3 regions of the Halomonas sp. LS-001 genome follow, and region 1 is predicted to be linked to each of the others. Evidence: predicted binding sites of a transcription regulator. Region 1 holds the regulator's gene; each other region holds the start of a gene.
The links. The regulator sigma-54, encoded in region 1, starts transcription at its own class of promoters, with help from an activator protein. The targets are predictions, from matches to a motif close to TGGCACNNNNNTTGCTNT.
Positions count from the first base shown of each region.

Region 1 (6,187 bases):
CTGGCCAGCGGTCTGATTGGCCATCTGATGAGTGCGCTGGCGGGTGGAGCCCTGTATAGAGAAGCGTCGTTTTTATGCGATCGTCTTGGAACGCCACTGTTTCCCGACTGGTTCAGCCTTGAAGAACGTCCGATGGAGGTCGGTGCGCTGGCCAGTTCGCCCTTTGATGCCGAAGGGGTACAAACACGTAATAACCGCTTTATTGCGGACGGCCAAGTCGCCAGCTATATGCTGTCTTCCTACAGCGCCCGTCGTCTGGGGATGCAAACAACGGGCAGTGCGGGCGGCGCTCGCAACCTTCGCTTGGCGACACCGACACGTTCATTTGAGGCCATGCTCAAGGAAATGGATCGCGGTGTGTGGGTGACTGAACTGATGGGGCAGGGGGTAAACGGTGTTACAGGCGATTATTCACGCGGTGCGGCCGGTTTCTGGGTGGAAAATGGCCGTGTGCAGTACCCTGTCGAGGAGTTTACGATTGCCGGTAACCTGAACAGCATGTTTGCTGGCCTGGTAGCCATCGGTGATGATACGGATACGCGCGGTAGCATTCACACGGGCAGTTGGTTAATCGACAAAATGACAGTGGCTGGTGATTGACCGCCGTTGGTGATTGGCAGAGAGAGTGATTGACAGAGAGGACGCTGACAGCCGTATCAGGCGTCCTCTTCAAAACGCGCGTCAAAGAGCGCTTCTATGGCATCAAGTGCCTGTTGGGCATCTTCTCCTGTGGCGCTGACCTGTAATTCTGTGCCACAGGGGGCTGCCAACATCAAAAGTGCCATGATATTACAGGCATCCGCCACCTGAGCGCCTTTGCTTACCTTGATGCAGGCATCGAAAGGCTGGCAGCAAGTCACCAGCTTCGTCGCGGCGCGTGCATGTAAGCCGCGTTTATTGGTCAATGTTAATGTTCTTTCAGGCACCCTGGTTCCTTTTTCCAAGCGGTGTCGATAACGGATTCATTGGGCCGTTGTTTTATCTGCCATCACCTTGTGTTCTGAGGTGGAAAAGGTCAGTCCAAGCTCACGGTGACGAATGTGTGTTTCAATGCCATCCGCTGCCATTCGCTTGGCCAACTGTTCTACGGTGTATACCGAACGATGCTGTCCACCGGTACAGCCAATCGCAATGGTCATATAGCTGCGTTGACTGCTTTGATAGGCTGGCAGCCAACGGCTGACCCAGGCGTGAATATCATCGCCCATGGCTTCAACAATAGGGTAGGAGCTCAAAAACGCCTGAATCTCTTCATCCCGGCCAGTGGATTGGCGGAGTGCCGGGTCCCAGTAAGGGTTGGGAAGGCAGCGCACGTCAAAGACCAGATCGGCGTCCAGAGGAACACCGCGTTTGTAGCCGAAAGATTCAAAGGTAATGGTCAGCTTGTCGTTTTTATGCAATGCCACTTGATCGGTGATACGGCTGCGCAGGTCGTGAGCACTCATTCGCGAGGTATCAATGATCAGGTCAGCAATGTCACGAACCGCACTCAGCGTTTCCTCTTCTTTGCTGATCGCCTCTTCCAGTGTTAAATCACTGTTCCGTGTCAGCGGGTGCCGGCGGCGTGTCGCTGAATAGCGCTCAAGCAGAATGCGTGCATCGGTGGTCAGGTAGACAATCTGAAAATGAATATCGCGTTGATGAAGTTCTTTCAGCAACCGGGGGAGCTTTTCAAGTGCTCCCGGAAGGTTGCGGGCATCTATGCTGACGGCCAGACGCGACTGTTCCCCTTGATCACGAAGCTCATCGACAAGGGAGCCAAGCAGCATAGCGGGCAGATTATCAATGGCATAATAACCAAGATCTTCAAGCGCTTGCAGAGCAATAGATTTTCCCGAACCCGAGCGGCCGCTGATTATGACCAATTGCATAGCGTCTCTCTTGCGTTGATTCACTCGTAAGAAGTTTCGAGTGTACTGAAAGCGTCAGAATCAGAAGGCGCTATCGCGTATTTTTTCGCTGATCAGTTCCAGCAATTCTCGTTGACTGCCCGCTTTGCGAAGCTGAACCCGAACGCTTACGTCATTCATGATGGTTGCAACCTGTCCAAGCAGTGCCAAGTGCGTATCGTCAGCTTCTTCGGGGACTAAAAGCACAAACACGAGATCAACAGGTTCGCCATCAATCGCATCGAAATCAACGGCTTCAGCCAGTTTCAGAAAACTGCCGATCGGTGTTGAACAGTGAGGGCTGCGAGCATGTGGAATGGCGACGCCATTGCCGATACCCGTGCTACCCAGCCGTTCACGACTGATCAGACGTCCAAAAACTTCTTGGCTGTCCAGGCTGGGCGTGTTCTGAGCAATAAAAGTGCTGAAAAATTCCAGTACGCGTTTTTTGCTACCCCCAGGGACATCATATAGGACGCGCTCTGGGGGCAAGATGGTTTCCAAAGTCATTAGATTACCGGACACCAGCGCCTTGGGCGCGCGCTTGTGCTTTTTCTTTATGTTTTACCAGCTGACGATCAATTTTATCTGCCAACGCATCAATTGCTGCGTACATATCGTTATCAGTGGCTTCGGCATGCAAGTCTGCGCCTGCCGCATGTAGGGTACATGCGGCTTGCTGACGCTCCTTTTCCACTGAAAGGGTAACCTGAACAGTGGTAATGTTGTCGTAGTGGCGCTCGACGCGTTCGAGTTTCTCGTTGACGTAATCGCGCAGGGCATCGGTCAGTTCTACATGGTGTCCAGTGATATTGACTTGCATTGAACGTACTCCTTTCCGTCGACTGTTCTTTGATTGTAACCCTTTTTTTTATTAAGCAAAGCCCTTTAGGTCAGTTTCCACTTATAGAAACGGTTTAAGGCGGTTCAGCTTAAGTGACGACGCTCGCTGGAAGAGGGAATTCCCATGGCTTCTCGATACTTGGCAACGGTACGGCGAGCAACCGTGATGCCATCTTCCTTGAGTAAAGCAACCAGCCGGCTATCGGAAAGCGGCTTGCGAGGCGGCTCTTCCTGAATCAGTTTTTTGATCCGTGCACGAATGGCGGTGCTGGAATGATGATCGCCATCCTGACTGCCGACGTGGCTTGAAAAAAAGTATTTAAGCTCAAACACACCGCGTGGCGTATGAATGAATTTTTGCGTGGTCACCCGGGAAATGGTGGATTCATGCATATCCACCGCATTGGCGATATCTGCAAGAATCAGCGGTTTCATTGCTTCTTCTCCATGTTCGAGAAAACCGATCTGACGAACAATAATTTCCTGGCCGACGCGAAGCAGGGTGTCATTGCGGCTGGATAGGCTTTTTATCAGCCAGCGCGCTTCCTGAAGATGATCCTTGAGGAACTGGTTATCATCACTTTTGTCGGCACGTTTAATTAAGCTGGCGTATTCTGGCTGGATTCGTAGCCTGGGCATTGCCTCAGGATTAAGGGTCAGATGCCAGCCTTGCTTGTCGTGATGTACGACGAGGTCTGGAATGACATAGCCGCTGGCGGTGCTACCAAAGGTGCTTCCAGGGCGTGGGTCAAGGCTACGTATCAGATGAATGACGGCGCCGAGCTGTTCATCATCCAGGTTTAACCGCCGCTTTAATGTGCGACTGTCATCTTTGCCAAGCACTTCCAGAAACTGCCGAACCAGCCGCTTGGCTGGCACAATCAACGGGGTGTCATCCGGTAATGCTGCCAGCTGAAGCATCAGGCATTCACGCAGGTCGCGGGCAAATACGCCAGTGGGTTCAAACTGTTGAAGGCGCAGCAGTACATTTTCGATATCACGTTGATGAATGCCTTCATGGGCGGTGGCCAGAAGGCTTTCGCGAACCTCATTCAATGACAGTGATAAATAACCGTTGCCATCGACAGCATCAATCAGGGTTTCGGCAATGAGCTGCTCACGAGCGGTGAAGTTGGTCATGGCCAGCTGCCATAACAGGTGGCCATGCAGGCTCTGTACCGTGGTGTCACGCTCGAAATCGGCGCCGTCATGGGTGTTGCTGGCGCTACTGGAATGAGCAACATCCTGATAGGTGTCCGACCAGTCACTGTCGACAGAGAGTTCGGTCGGAATATCATCCGACCAGTCGGCTTCCTTTGCCTCCTTGACGGCTTGCTCGCCAAACTCTTCTTCCTGCTCCAGCAGGGGATTGTTATCAAGTGCGTTCTGGATTTCCTGACGTAGATCCAGCGTCGACAGTTGCAGTAGCGCAATCGCCTGTTGCAACTGAGGCGTCATCGTCAGTTGAGTGCCAAGACGCAGTTGAAGGGACGCTTTCATGGCCATTCGTGAACCACCCGTGGCATGTAAAACCTTACCCTAAAAGCAGCCGCTGCCAAGCGCAAGTAGCAATAAGCATGCCATCAATAAAAAAGCTGGCAACAGACAGGGGAGGTGGCCGGATAAAATCAGAGCTTGAAGTCTTCGCCCAGATAAATATCACGGACCTGCTGGTTATCAAGAATCGTATCCGGGGAGCCGCTGGCAATAATGTGGCCATCGCCAACAATGTAAGCCGTATCACAGATATCGAGGGTTTCCCTGACGTTGTGGTCGGTAATCAGTACGCCAATATTGCGTGCTTTGAGAGCACGAATGATGGTCTTGATATCACCCACGGATATCGGATCGACACCTGCAAAAGGCTCATCGAGTAAAATGAAATGCGGATCAGTCGCCAGTGAGCGGGCAATTTCCACCCTGCGTCGCTCCCCACCCGATAAGCTCATGCCAATATTGTCGCGGATGTGTGTGATGTGGAAATCTTCCAGCAACTGCTCCAGAACGCTTTTGCGTTCGGTGCGCGAGAGTCCTTTACGGGTTTCCAGAATGGCCATGATATTGTCGCGAACGCTCAGCTTGCGAAAGATCGAGGCTTCCTGCGGAAGATAGCCAATCCCGGCAATAGCCCGTTCATGCATGGGCGCACGGGTCAGGTCGAGATCATCTATATACACTTTGCCTGCATCGGCTTTTACCAAACCGACAATCATATAAAACGACGTGGTCTTGCCCGCGCCATTAGGCCCGAGAAGGCCAACAATGCTGCCTTGGGCAATGTCCAGATTAATATCCTTGACCACCCGGCGACGTTTGTAGCTTTTGGCTAAGTGCCGTGCTGAGAGTGTTTTACCTTCACGGGCGGGCACTGACGCTGTTACATCATCAAAAGACACCGGCAGGCTCCTATTGCTGTTCAGGTTGAAGTGTCATGCGAATGCGCTGGTTCTCAGCGCCCTCGACATCAGAGCGTGCCTGAACAATGCCACGGTCAATGAAGTATTCCAGTCGGCCACCTGTGAAACGGTCGCCACCCTGACTAAGCTCGGCTTGATTGACCAGCTCTACGCGCCGCTCGGCAACATGGTAGATGATGCGTTGGGCGTGACCTTCGGTAATATCTTCCTGACCCTCAAAGCGGTTGCGGATATAAGCACGATCGCCAAGCGCTACCGCACGGGATAATTCGCCGTTGGCATTGCGCACAATTTCTACCCGAGCGCCGTTAAGGTGGAGGTCTCCCTGGCGAATGCGGACATCTCCACTGTAAACCGCTGTGCCGGCATTCTGGTCAATGTCGAGTTGATCAGCCTCTACTTCAACAGGGTCCCCAGGGGCTGCGTGCAATGTCTGAAAGCTTGCGATGCTAAGCAGCAGACTGAAAAATACACGATACATCAAACCGGTAATATTCATGGTGACTCCTTTTACGGGGCATTCTCGGTAGGGTGGTTGCCGTGTACGCCGCCGCTTAGCTGCAAGAGGTCTTTATTGAGCCATAAGTCCATGCGTTGGGCCTGAACGGATTGCGGTGGTTGTTCGAATAGTACGGGAACATCGCTGAACGCATGGGTCTCGGCGCTTATGTAGCTAAGTTGTTCAGTACTTAGCTGCCAGGTTTCCTGCGGTTCTCGCAGGCGCACCTCTCCGCTCAAGGTGAGTCGTGCTCCTTGGCTGTCGATTTGACCATGCTGCGCCTGGGCATGCCATTCGCGTTGCTGGTCATCCAGCAATAACGCGTAAGGCGATGTCAGCTGGGTCATGTTGTGCTGTGGCGTGTGCGTTAGTTGCTCTGCCGACAGACGCTGCGAGCGCTTGCCCTGATCGTTGTAAATCGTCAGGGTGGCATTCTCGACCACATGTCCGGGCTCTTCGGCACGGGCATCCTGATCGATTTTGGCGACGGGCGTTGTTCGCCAGTCCAGCCAGGCGAGCAGCCCGCCAAGGACTATTAC
Region 1 is NZ_CM129816.1:1,338,968-1,345,154, forward strand. Features, by position in the region: gene pmbA (metalloprotease PmbA) at 1-600, shown strand, start outside; gene ACU6TU_RS05920 (HPr family phosphocarrier protein) at 657-926, opposite strand; gene rapZ (RNase adapter RapZ) at 963-1,871, opposite strand; gene ACU6TU_RS05930 (PTS sugar transporter subunit IIA) at 1,932-2,399, opposite strand; gene hpf (ribosome hibernation-promoting factor, HPF/YfiA family) at 2,404-2,712, opposite strand; gene ACU6TU_RS05940 (RNA polymerase factor sigma-54) at 2,817-4,238, opposite strand; gene lptB (LPS export ABC transporter ATP-binding protein) at 4,361-5,128, opposite strand; gene lptA (lipopolysaccharide transport periplasmic protein LptA) at 5,139-5,648, opposite strand; gene lptC (LPS export ABC transporter periplasmic protein LptC) at 5,660-6,187, opposite strand, start outside.

Region 2 (6,187 bases), 1.6 Mb from region 1:
TGCCCACGGTGTGGGCAGACGGGAAGCAGCAATAAAGCGAATCGTCACAGGTTACCTCGGTGTCAGCACACCCGTTCAGGCCAAGCGTGTCAAAGTTGACTAGCATTTTATCAGGAAGTTACTGCCTTTGCCGCGCATTCGCCATCCTCTGGCCATATCATCTGGCGGCCTTGCTACCCTATAATTGCGTCACTGTTTACTTTTCCAAGAGTCCTGTTTATGACGTCAGCGTTAAAGAATGACCGTTTCCTGCGCGCCCTGGCCCGCCAGCCCGTCGACCGTACCCCCGTCTGGATGATGCGTCAGGCCGGCCGCTACCTGCCGGAATACCGCGCCAGCCGTGCCGATGCGGGCAGTTTTATGGATCTATGCCGCAATCAGGATCTGGCCTGTGAAGTCACCATGCAGCCGCTGGAGCGCTACCCGCTGGACGCCGCCATTCTGTTTTCCGATATTCTGACCATCCCGGATGCCATGGACCTGGGGCTGTATTTCGTGACCGGCGAAGGCCCGAAATTCAGGAAAACCGTGCGCACCCCTGCCGAAGTCGACGCGCTGAAAGTGCCCGATGCCGAGCGCGACCTTGATTATGTGATGAACGCGGTGTCGACCATCCGCCGCGAACTTAACGGCAGTGTTCCGCTGATTGGCTTTTCCGGCAGCCCCTGGACGCTGGCGACCTACATGGTCGAAGGCAGCTCCAGCAAGGATTTCCGCCACGTTAAAGCCATGCTGTATGACACACCGGATGCCATGCATCAGCTGCTCGACAAGCTGGCTTATGCCGTCACCGATTACCTGAATGCGCAGATTCGCGCAGGCGCCCAGGCCGTGCAGATCTTCGATACCTGGGGTGGCACGCTTTCCACACCGGCCTATCGTGAGTTCTCGCTGCGCTATATGGAACAGATTGTTGCCGGGCTGATCCGCGATCATGACGGTCGCCGTGTGCCAGTCATTCTGTTTACCAAAAATGGCGGCCAGTGGTTGGAAGACATTGCCTGCGCGGGTGCCGATGCGCTTGGGCTGGACTGGTCCACCGAGCTTTCAGACGCCCGCGCACGGGTGGGCCATAAGGTCGCGCTGCAAGGCAATCTTGATCCGAACGTGCTGTTCGCTCGTCCTTCCGCCATTCGGGCCGAAGTGGCACGGGTGCTGGAAAGCTATGGCCACGGCCCTGGCCATGTGTTCAACCTGGGCCACGGCATCAGCCAGTTCACCAACCCGGACAACGTGACCGCCTTTATGGAGGCGCTTCACGAGCTTAGCCCTCAATATCATCGGGAGATCAGTGTTCAATGAGCCAGCTCGAAGACACTCAGTGGTTTACGGAAATCTTTGATCATCACGGCAGTGCTTTCTCACTGAAAATCCGCGAGAAACTGCTTGATGTACAGAGCCCTTACCAGCACCTTGAAGTGTATGCGACCGAGACGTTTGGCAACCTGTTGGTGCTGGATGGCTGTGTGATGCTGACGGATCGCGACAATTTCCTGTATCACGAAATGATTGCCCACCCGGCGCTCTTCACTCACCAGGACCCTAAGCGGGTGGTGATTATTGGCGGCGGCGACTGCGGCACCCTGAAAGAAGTGCTGCGCCATCCAGGCGTTGAAAAAGTGACCCAGATCGATATCGATGAAGAAGTCACCAAAGCCTCTGAACGCTTCTTTCCTGCGCTGGTAGAGGCCAATGGCGACCCCAGGGCCGAGCTGCTGTTTGCCGACGGCGTCAAGTGGGTGGATGAGGCGGCTGATGAGAGCATTGATGTTCTGATCATCGATTCCACCGACCCGGTCGGCCCCGCCGAAGGGCTGTTCAAGACCGATTTTCTGAGGCGCTGCCACCGCATTCTGAAAAGCGGCGGTGTCATGGTCCAGCAGAGCGAGTCTCCGCTTTACCACAGCGGCTCGATCATCCGCGAACTGCGTCACGATATGCGCGAAGCGGGTTTCGATAGTGTCGCAACCCTGCCTTTCCCACAGCCGGTGTATCCTTCTGGCTGGTGGAGCGTCACTCTGGCAGGTAAAGGCCTGAATGTGGAAGATTTCCGCGAACAAGCCGCCGCCGAGCACGAAATGCCGCTACAGTACTACACAGACGATGCTCACCGTGGTGCGCTGGCACTGCCGCCGTTCATGCGTAACGCCTTCGACTGAACACAGATACGCATCGCCAGGGCCGGGCATTGTCCGGCCTCTTTATAGGCTGATATCGGTTGACTCTTCGCAATAAGGAATAACAAATGAAAATCGTTCGTTGGTTGGGAGCAGGAATCAGTATGCTGGTGCCCATGCTGGCCACGGCCAGCACGCTGGAAACGGTGCAGGAGCGCGATAGCGTGCGCTGTGGGGTCAATGCGGCTCAACCCGGTTTCTCATCACTGGATAGTAACGATGAATACCAGGGCCTGGATACCGAGGTATGTCGCGCGGTTGCCGCCGCCGCTCTTGGCGACGCCAGCAAAGTCAACTTTGTACCGCTGAATTCCGTTGAGCGTTTTACTGCCTTGCAAGCCGGTGAAGTTGACTTACTCTCGCGCACCACGACCTGGACCTCCAGCCGTGATACGACGCTGGGGCTGAACTTCACCGGTGTGACTTACTATGACGGCCAAGCCTTCATGGTGGCCAGTGACCTGGGTGTAAAAAGCGCCAAAGAGCTTGATGGTGCAGCCGTATGTACGCAGTCCGGCACCACCAGCGAGCTGAATCTGGCGGATTACTTCAACCTTCACGAAATGACATACGATGCCGTGGTGTTTGACTCCCCGGAGCAGTCCATTGCCGGTTTTGAAGCGGGCCGCTGTGACGTTTTAAGCTCTGATGCTTCACAGCTTTATGCTCAGCGCATGCAGCTGTCTGACCCCTCGATGGCGGTCGTATTACCCGAAGTCATCTCCAAGGAACCCCTCGGCCCCGCCGTTCTCCAGGGCGATGATCAATGGTTCAACATCGTCAAATGGTCGCTTTTCGCCATGATTAACGCCGAGGAGCTGGGCATCACCCGCGCCAATGTCGATGACATGCTCACGTCAGAGAATCCCAATGTCATTCGTCTGCTTGGCCAGGACGGCAACTATGGTGAAGGAATGGGGCTGGAAGCTAACTGGGCTTATAACATTATCAGCCAGGTGGGAAATTACGCGGAAATTTACGATCGCACCATCGGGATGGAATCTGACTTCAATGTGGCCCGTGGTTTGAATGCACTTTGGTCTGATGGCGGCATCATGTACGCGCCCCCGATTCGCTGATTCAACGATAGATAACAGCCTGGCACGCTGGCATTGCGCTAGTGTGCCAACGCATGTCGCTCACTCGAACATGCCGTATTGACTCGCCTCCCGCCCCCTTTCTGTTCTCTCGATGCACCTTTTTGGTGAATCAGCGATCTGTTTTTGCCTGTTCAAAGAGCAATAGGCCCCATCCTGCAGGATATTTTGCGTTGAAAAACGCTGAATTCAGAACCATACCCTTGATGGCACTTTTATTGCTAGGTTTTAGTCACATGCCTTGGCATGCTTTAAACAAAACAACATAAACCTTTAAGGTGAAATCACATGCTGAATAAGAAAAACCTGGTTCTCGCGATTTCCACAGGCGCACTGACGCTTGCCAGTATTTCCGGTGCCCATGCAACGACACTGGAAGATACCAAAGAACGTGGCGCGCTTCGCTGCGGTGTGAGCGACGGCTTGCCCGGTTTCTCAGCGCCCGATGATGAGGGTAACTGGCAAGGGCTGGATGTGGATGTCTGTCGCGCCGTGGCGGCAGCCGTGCTGGGCGACGCCGATGCGGTTGAGTACGTTTCCCTGAATGCCGTTGAACGCTTCACGGCGCTGCAATCCGGCGAAGTGGATATACTGTCGCGCAACACCACCTGGACCACTACCCGCGATACCACGCTGGGCATCAACTTTGCTGGCGTCAGCTTCTATGACGGCCAGGGCTTTATGGTCAGCCGTGATTTGGGCATTTCCAGCGCCTCTGAACTCGACGGCGCCGCGATCTGTATTCAGGCGGGCACCACCACCGAGCTGAATCTGGCCGATTACTTCCGTGCCAATGACATGGGATTCGACCCCATCGTTTTCGATACTTCCGAACAGACCGTTGGCGGCTATCAGGCCGGACGCTGTGATGTGCTGACCTCTGACACTTCACAGCTGGCTGCCCTGCGTATTCAGCTGGATGACCCGGATGCCTCCGTGATTCTGAGCGATGTTATCTCCAAGGAACCGCTGGGCCCATCCGTGCGCCAGGGTGATGACGAATGGTTCAACGTTGTGAAATGGTCGCTGTTTGCTCTGCTGAACGCTGAAGAGCTTGGCCTTAACAGCGAGAACGTGGAAGAGATGACGGAATCTGAAAACCCCAATATCGTTCGCCTGCTTGGCCAGGACGGCAACTACGGCGAAGGCATGGGGCTGGAAGCTGACTGGGCCTACAACATTATCAGTCAGGTAGGCAACTACGCTGAAATATACGACCGTAACGTCGGTATGGGTTCTCCGCTGCAAATTGAACGTGGCGTCAACGCGCTGTGGACAGAAGGTGGCTTACAGTACGCACCTCCCATCCGCTAAGCGTCTCGTATGAACCCAGGCCCGCCGCAAGGCGGGTCTCTTGATTGAGTTTGTGATTTACGGAGACGCCACCCATGTCTGTAAAATCTACCCCTCGCCCGGCTGGCCAAAAGCCACCGTTCTGGCGAGACCGAGCCAAGCGGGCACTTATCTTTCAGATCCTGCTGATTGCGGCGGTTGCCGCTTTTCTGCTCTATATCATTGGTAATACTCAGGACAACTTATCCAACCGTGGTATCACGACCGGGTTTGGTTTCCTGAGTAATACCGCCGGGTTTGGGATTGTTCAAACCCTTGTTGACTATACGTCTCAGAGTACTTACGGCAAAACCTTTCTGGTCGGCCTGCTGAACACACTGCTGGTCGGTGGCCTCGGCGTGCTGGCGGCAACCCTTATCGGGTTCACTGTGGGCATTGCCCGGCTATCGCCCAACTGGCTGATTGCAAAGCTGGCCAACGTCTATATCGAAACATTCCGAAATATTCCGCTGCTGCTGCAAATTTTCTTCTGGTACTTTGCCGTCTTGCGTACCTTGCCAAGCGCCCGTGACAGCATGGCCTTTGGTGAAGCAATTTTTCTTAATGTCCGCGGGTTGTATTTACCTCAGCCATTGTTTGAATCTGGCTTTGGTTTGATTCCAGTCACTTTCCTTATCGCCATTGTGGCCAGTATCGCGCTGATCATATGGAACAAACGCCGTCATGAAGCGACCGGCAAGCGACTCCCCGTCGGCTGGATGTCCCTGGTACTGATTTTTGGCCTGCCGCTATTGGTGCTGGTAGCCACTGGCGTGCCCGTTACCTGGGAAATGCCGGAGCTGACTGGCTTTAATTTCCGCGGTGGTATTACCGTGATCCCTGAGTTCCTCGCCCTGTGGCTGGCTCTGTCGATCTATACCGCCTCGTTTATTGCTGAAATTGTCCGCTCGGGTATTCAGGCCATTGCTCACGGCCAGACAGAAGCGGCCCAGGCACTGAGCCTGCCGCGCAATCTGATTCTGAAACTGATCATCATTCCGCAGGCAATGCGAGTCATCATTCCGCCGCTGACCAGCCAGTATCTCAACCTGATCAAAAACTCGTCGCTGGCCACCGCAATTGGTTACCCCGACCTGGTCTCTGTCTTTGCGGGCACAACGCTCAACCAGACAGGGCAAGCCATCGAAGTCATTGCCATGACGATGGCGGTGTATCTCACCATCAGTCTGCTGGTATCGATGTTCATGAACTGGTTCAACGCCCGCGTGGCGCTGGTCGAACGCTAGGCCCGGTGAGGATAACAAAATGATTCATAATCGTGACATGATCCCTGAACGGGCAGCGCCGAAGAGTACCATTGGCCTGGTCGCCTGGCTGCGTGCCAACCTGTTCAATGGCCCGATCAATTCGCTGTTTACCCTGATAGGGCTCTATCTGGTGTATTTGCTGTTTGTCCCCGCCATACAGTGGGCGTTTATTAACGCTGACTGGATCGGGACCTCCCGTGATGACTGCTCCCGCGAAGGTGCCTGCTGGGTGTTTGTCAACGCCCGCCTCAGCCAGTTTATTTATGGCCTTTACCCGAGTGAGGAAACCTGGCGAGCCAATATCATCTTTGCC
Region 2 is NZ_CM129816.1:3,626,662-3,632,848, forward strand. Features, by position in the region: gene ribA (GTP cyclohydrolase II) at 1-48, opposite strand, end outside; gene hemE (uroporphyrinogen decarboxylase) at 220-1,302, shown strand; gene speE (polyamine aminopropyltransferase) at 1,299-2,159, shown strand; gene ACU6TU_RS16090 (amino acid ABC transporter substrate-binding protein) at 2,246-3,256, shown strand; gene ACU6TU_RS16095 (amino acid ABC transporter substrate-binding protein) at 3,563-4,588, shown strand; gene ACU6TU_RS16100 (amino acid ABC transporter permease) at 4,663-5,853, shown strand; gene ACU6TU_RS16105 (amino acid ABC transporter permease) at 5,873-6,187, shown strand, end outside.
Region 2: ACU6TU_RS16095 (amino acid ABC transporter substrate-binding protein) is a predicted target of sigma-54. The motif match lies at 3,482-3,499, and genes of this name have one in related genera.

Region 3 (6,187 bases), 270 kb from region 1:
GTCAAGACTCAGCCCATTCATCACCGCATCGTGGTCGTAGGCTTCAATCAGGTCCAGCGCCAGGCGGTAATAAGTGGCTTTGAGGGTACGAAATCCTTCGGCGCTGAAAGTCACGCCCTGGGTCGCCAGCTTGCGATAAAGGGCTTTGGCGATGTCCAGGCTCATGCGGTTAAGCCCGCCAGAGGCGTCCTCTGCCGAGACCGGTTGATGCTTGTGATCGTAGGCATCGGCCAAATCGACCTGGCACAGCCGGTTGGTTGAATAGTTACGGTGCACTTCCGATAGAACGCCAATTTCCAGCCCCCAGTCGGCAGGAATACGAATGCCATCGAGCACTTCGGAACGCATGGAGAACTCCCCGGATAACGCATAGCGATAGCTGTCGAGGTAGTCCAGGTAAGGCAAAGGGCCATGGATCTGTTTCAGTGCACGCAGCAGTGGCGTGACCATCAGGCGGGAAACCCGGCCATTAAGTTTGCCTTCGGCAATACGCGGGTAATAGCCTTTGCAGAATTCATAATTGAAATGCGGGTGCGCGACGGGGTAGAACAGCCGTGCCAGCAAGCTCCGGTCATAGGTCAGGATGTCGCAGTCATGAAGCCCTACCACCGCACTTCGCCCTGAAGCCTGCACAAAACCGGCGCAGAACCACACATTGCGCCCCTTGCCAGGCTGTTGGGGAGATAACCCCTGCGCTTCCAGCTCGGCATCCAATGCACGCAGCCGAGGGCCGTCATTCCACAGGATACGATGATGCTGGGGCAGGCGCGCAAAAAACTCACGGGCATGATGAAACTGGTCCCGGTCTGCCTGATCAAGACCAATCACCACCTCGGACAGGTACGGAACGCAGGCAATTTCATCAACAATATGCTGCAGGGCCGGCCCTTCGAGTTCCGAGTAAAGCGACGGCAATATCAGGCTCATCGGACGCCGCCGAGAAAACTGCACCAGGTCTGATTCCAGCGACTCCACCGAACGACGGGTCAGATTATGAAAATCAGTGATGATACCGTTCTGATGAAAATCGCTCATGACATCACCTCTTCCTGCGCCAGTTCCTGCATTTGCGTTAATGGCCCCGTCACCGCCGGTGTTACCCGGCGGTCAGCTCGCCCCCACCAGTAAGCCACCCCCTCGGCCCAGCCTTGTGGCCCTGCGGCCTGCGAACGATAAAGCGCAGCCTGCCGGGGCGTAACATCGAGCCCATGACACCCCCGGATCACGACGGCCTGGTCCACCGCTTCCAGCATGGCGATGTCATTGGGGCCATCCCCCAGTGCCAGCGTCAACGGCGTAACTCCGCGCAAGGCGGCATAGCGTTCGATCATCCAACTTACTGCATTGCCTTTATGGGATTCACCGGTGACATGCCAGAAGCGCCCGCCCTGTACCAGCTGCAGGTCATCACCCGAAAGGCTTGCACGAAACACCTCAAGCCCTTCGTCATCGCCTTCCCAGACCAGCGGTTCACTGCCTTCACGCATCCTTGCCAGGCGCGCCTGTGGGTCGCTCAGACTGGTAAAGGCACACAGGTCATCTAGGGTCATTTCACTCATGGCGGTAAAACGCACACCGGTATTGTCTTTCAGGCGCTCTCGCCAGACACGCAGGCGCTGGCGGATAAAACCGATGTCCACGCCCAGCGTCTTGATCACCAGTCCATCGCTACCTACCTGACGCTCAAGGCCCGAGTGACACCAGCTTGGCGGCAACCCCACCACAGCCCCGTTTTCAGCAATAAAGGGGACATGCTCAAGCCCCAGCGATTGGCGCAGCCCCAGCAGTTCGCTGCGCGTTTTACTGGTAACGGGGATCACCGGAATACCCAACTGCTTTAGCTGCACAAGCCACTCAGCCGCTGGCGTCCAGTCGTAGGAATGATGGTCCAGCAAGGAACCATCCAGATCAGTAAACAGCACCCTTGATCGGGTGGCCGTATCATGCGGACTCAAATCAGATTGCGAAGACATAGACCACCTGAAAAAAGAATTCTGTTCAGGTTCTGCACATTGCATGCCAACTCAAGGTATGACGCTTTCCATCCGGTCGTCTACTGAAGGCCGATTCCTCCTGATGCGCCCTGTAACAGGGCACGTCATGCCAGCACTGACCGATAACGCACCAGAATCGTGCAGCCTGAACACCCATCATCATAGAGCGGTCATGATGACCTGCGATTTTGCAGCGCAGCATGCTAACCTGATGCCTCAATGCCGAACCACACTGCCCGGAGCCTTACATGAACACCTCCAGTGATCAGCCGCAAACCATTCTGCTGGTACCCACCGGTGAAGGTGCGGGGTTAACGTCCGCCTGTCTGGGGCTGATTCAGGCCCTGGACACCATCGGCCTCAAAGCCGGGTTTCTGAAACCCTTTATGCAGGATGAACTGAATGGTCCTGGGCAGGATCGTTCGACGGCACTGGTATCACGGACGCTCAATGTGCAGCCTCCGGCACCGATTTCTCAGGCGCATCTCGAGCATCTGCTACGCGATGACCACCTTGATGAGCTGATGGAAAACGTCATCGAACGCCTGGAACAGGTCACCCAGCAGGCGCAGCGCGATGCGCTGACACTGGACCTGATCGTCGCCGAAGGTGTGGTTCCCACCTCACATACAACCTACGCCACCCAGATCAACGCCCAGTTGGCGCATGCCCTTAATGCCCGCATTATTCTGGTGGGTACCGGCGACCTGGAAGCCCCCCAGGCGTTGGCGGAAGAACTGGATATGCATGCCAGAAGCTTCGGCGGCACCCGCTCCGACCGCACGTTGGGCTGCATTCTGATGCGCATGCGCAACCTGCCCTACGGTTCGGAGGACGACGACCTCTCGGCCGCTCCCGGCACCATCAAACCCAAGCTTGATGACGCTGTTCTTGAGGAGCTACGCCGCTATTCGCCCTCGCTGGCCACCGAACGGTTTCATTTTATCGGCGTAGTGCCCTACAGCAAGGCGCTCAGTGCCCCGCGCACCCTGGATGTCGCCCGAGCGCTCAAGGCACGTCTTTTAAATGAAGGCGAGGCCAGTCAGCGCCGAGTGCTGGCCACCAGCCTGTGTGCGCGAAGCGCCGCCAATGCACTGCATATCTTCAAGCCCGGCAGCCTGATTGTTACGCCGGGTGACCGTGATGACGTGGTGCTGGCCTCCGCCTTGGCCACCATGAATGGCACGCGTCTGGCAGGTGTATTGCTCACTAATGGGTATATGCCCAATGACAGCATGATTGATATCTGCCGCCCGGCGCTGGCAACCGGCCTGCCGGTGCTGGCCGTCGATACCGACAGCTTGACAACGGCCACACACCTCAGTCAGTTGAGTCACGAAATTCCCATGGATGACTTCGAGCGTGCAGAGCGGGTGGCCCGTTTTGTTGCCGCTCATATCGACCTGGAATGGCTAAAGAATCATGTCAGCCGAGGCTACACACGCCGCCTGTCGCCGTCGGCTTTTCGCCATCAGCTGGTCAAACGGGCCATGCAGGTGAAAAAACGCATTGTCCTGCCGGAGGGCAACGAGCCACGCACCATTGAGGCGGCGATTATCTGCCAGCGGCGCGGCATTGCTGACTGTGTCCTGCTGGGTAACCGCGACGAGATTGAAACCCTTGCCCATCACCGTGGCCTGTCTCTGCCAGAATCATTGACCATCACCGACCCGAAACGTATCCGCGAGCGCTATATAGCGCCCATGGTAGCGCTGCGGCGCGGCAAGCTTAACGACCTGACCGCTGATGCCCAACTGCACGATAACGTGGTGCTGGGCACCATGATGCTGCAGTTAGGCGAAGTCGATGGTCTGGTGTCCGGCGCTGTTCACACCACCGCCAACACCGTGCGTCCCGCCTTTCAGCTGATCAAGACCGCGCCAGCGTACCAGCAGGTATCATCAATCTTCTTTATGCTGCTGCCCGAGCAGGTGGTGATCTACGGTGACTGCGCTGTCAATCCGGACCCGGATGCCCAGACGCTGGCCGAAATTGCTATCCAGAGCGCCCACTCTGCTGAAGCCTTCGGCATTGAGCCACGCGTGGCCATGATCAGTTACTCCACCGGGGATTCCGGCACAGGCGCCGATGTCGACAAAGTCCGCGAAGCCACGCGCCTTGCCAAGGAACGCGCACCTCATCTGATCATTGATGGGCCGTTACAGTACGACGCCGCTGCGATTGAAAGCGTTGGTCGGCAGAAGGCACCGGACTCCCCCGTGGCCGGTCAGGCCACGGTGTTTATCTTCCCGGATCTGAATACCGGCAACACCACCTACAAGGCCGTTCAGCGCAGCGCCCGGGTGGTGAGTGTCGGCCCCATGCTGCAGGGGTTGAACAAGCCGGTTAACGATCTTTCCCGCGGTGCCCTGGTAGACGACATTGTCTATACCATTGCGCTTACCGCAATTCAGGCGAGCCAGCGGGAAGGCTAACCGCCGCGATGCCCGGAGGGTCGGTGAACACCGCATCAAATTCATCCAGCATGGCAAAATAAGCCGGGCGTACGACCCCAAGCTTGCTGGCATCTGCCACCAACCAGGACTGCATGGCCGTCGCAATCGCCGCACGTTTGGGACTAACTTCGTGGAAATGAAAGCAGCTGACCCCGCGCTGGGCATCAATCCCGGCGGCCGAAATCAAGGCTTTGTTGATGCCGAGCCCTTCAATACTCGCGGCTATCTGGTCGCTGCCAAAAGACTGTGACGCCGCGTAATATAGGCCACCCAGAAGTACCAGACGCACATTATTCAAGGTTGCCACCACGTTGGCGACGTTAAGGGCATAGGTTACGACGGTGAGCTCTTGAAAGTCTTCCAGCATGCCCAGCAGCGGTATCAAGGTCGAGCCACAGTCGATGAACAGGGTATCGCCTTCCTGAATATGCGCTACGACGCGTCGGCAAAGCGCCTGTTTGGCCGGATAGCGGCTCGCCTGCTCCTCAGCCACATCATAAGCGGCTGACATATGACCCTTAAGCAATAGTCGTCCGCCGAGCAGATAGATCTCTCGATCTCCGCCTTCCTGCTGAGCCAGATCACGCCGTATGGTCATTTCCGAAACATCACACAAGCTGGCGGCTTCACGCAGGTGCAACGTTCCTTGCTGGCATAGAATCTCCTGCAGTTTTTCCAGCCGTGCGACGCCTCGTGCCTTCATAACGGATCTCCCCTTAGATAACACCCTTACCTGACGGCCTATTGTGCAGGCAACTCACGGCCAGTAGTAGCGCATCAATGGTAGTAAAGGCCGCTAGTTAACATTGCTGGGCTAACTCAACGATAAAGAAATTTTACTGCCTTGATCAATAGTTAGCCTCATATGGCCTATTTACGGACATTTCCGCTCTCGCATTGATGTGATTATCATTGCAAAATAGCGTTATTGAAATAACACTTAATGTGATTTTTTTAACAAAACGACTCGGTCAGCTTGGACGTTTTTTTCAAACCTTATTCCTGGCCCCGTTCCAGACCCTGGTCTTAACCCCTGACTCAACGCTGAGACTCTTATGAAAATGCATTCTTTTGTTCGTCGCTCGTCACTACTTACGCTCGGCACAGGTGCTTTACTCGCGGCATCCGGTTGGCTTAGCCAGGCTCAGGCCAACAGCCCCAACTGGTCGTTCGCCAATGTTTCGGTCAACTATCTTGACTGGTCAGGCGGCACTGAATCACGCACCGCCAGCAATGCAGCCAAAAGCGACTTCGTCTATCTTGAGCTGGAAGGTGGAGCAGGCTACGACTGGGGGGAGTTCTATGGCTTCTTCGATTTTGAAAACCCCACCAACGATCAGTTTGATGCGGCCAGTGGCGGTAAAGACAATTTTCGTACGGCCGGTAAAGTCACCTCGCATATTTATCTGGGTGACAGCCCCTTCTCGCTATACGCCCATCTCTATGATTTCCGCGATTATGGCTATAACGCCCGTGAGCAGGATCAGATTCTGGGCCTGGGGTATCGCACTACCTTTGCCAACGGCTTATGGTTCAAGCCATTTCTGGGCGCCGCACGGGTACAAAGCGACGGCTATACGGGTATGAACGGTTTTATGGCAGGCTGGGTCGCGGGCTATGACTTCACCGCTGCCGGGCAAAACTTCAGCGCTACCAACTGGCATGAACAGACCTTTGGACGCGACGATGATTACCTGAACCAGAACTATGTCAACGGCAAAGCAGATAGCATGGGCA
Region 3 is NZ_CM129816.1:1,071,596-1,077,782, reverse strand. Features, by position in the region: gene ACU6TU_RS04720 (glycosyl transferase) at 1-1,035, opposite strand, end outside; gene ACU6TU_RS04715 (HAD-IIB family hydrolase) at 1,032-1,973, opposite strand; gene pta (phosphate acetyltransferase) at 2,243-4,429, shown strand; gene ACU6TU_RS04705 (DeoR/GlpR family DNA-binding transcription regulator) at 4,395-5,153, opposite strand; gene ACU6TU_RS04700 (outer membrane protein OmpK) at 5,506-6,187, shown strand, end outside.
Region 3: ACU6TU_RS04715 (HAD-IIB family hydrolase) is a predicted target of sigma-54. The motif match lies at 2,005-2,022, and genes of this name have one in related genera.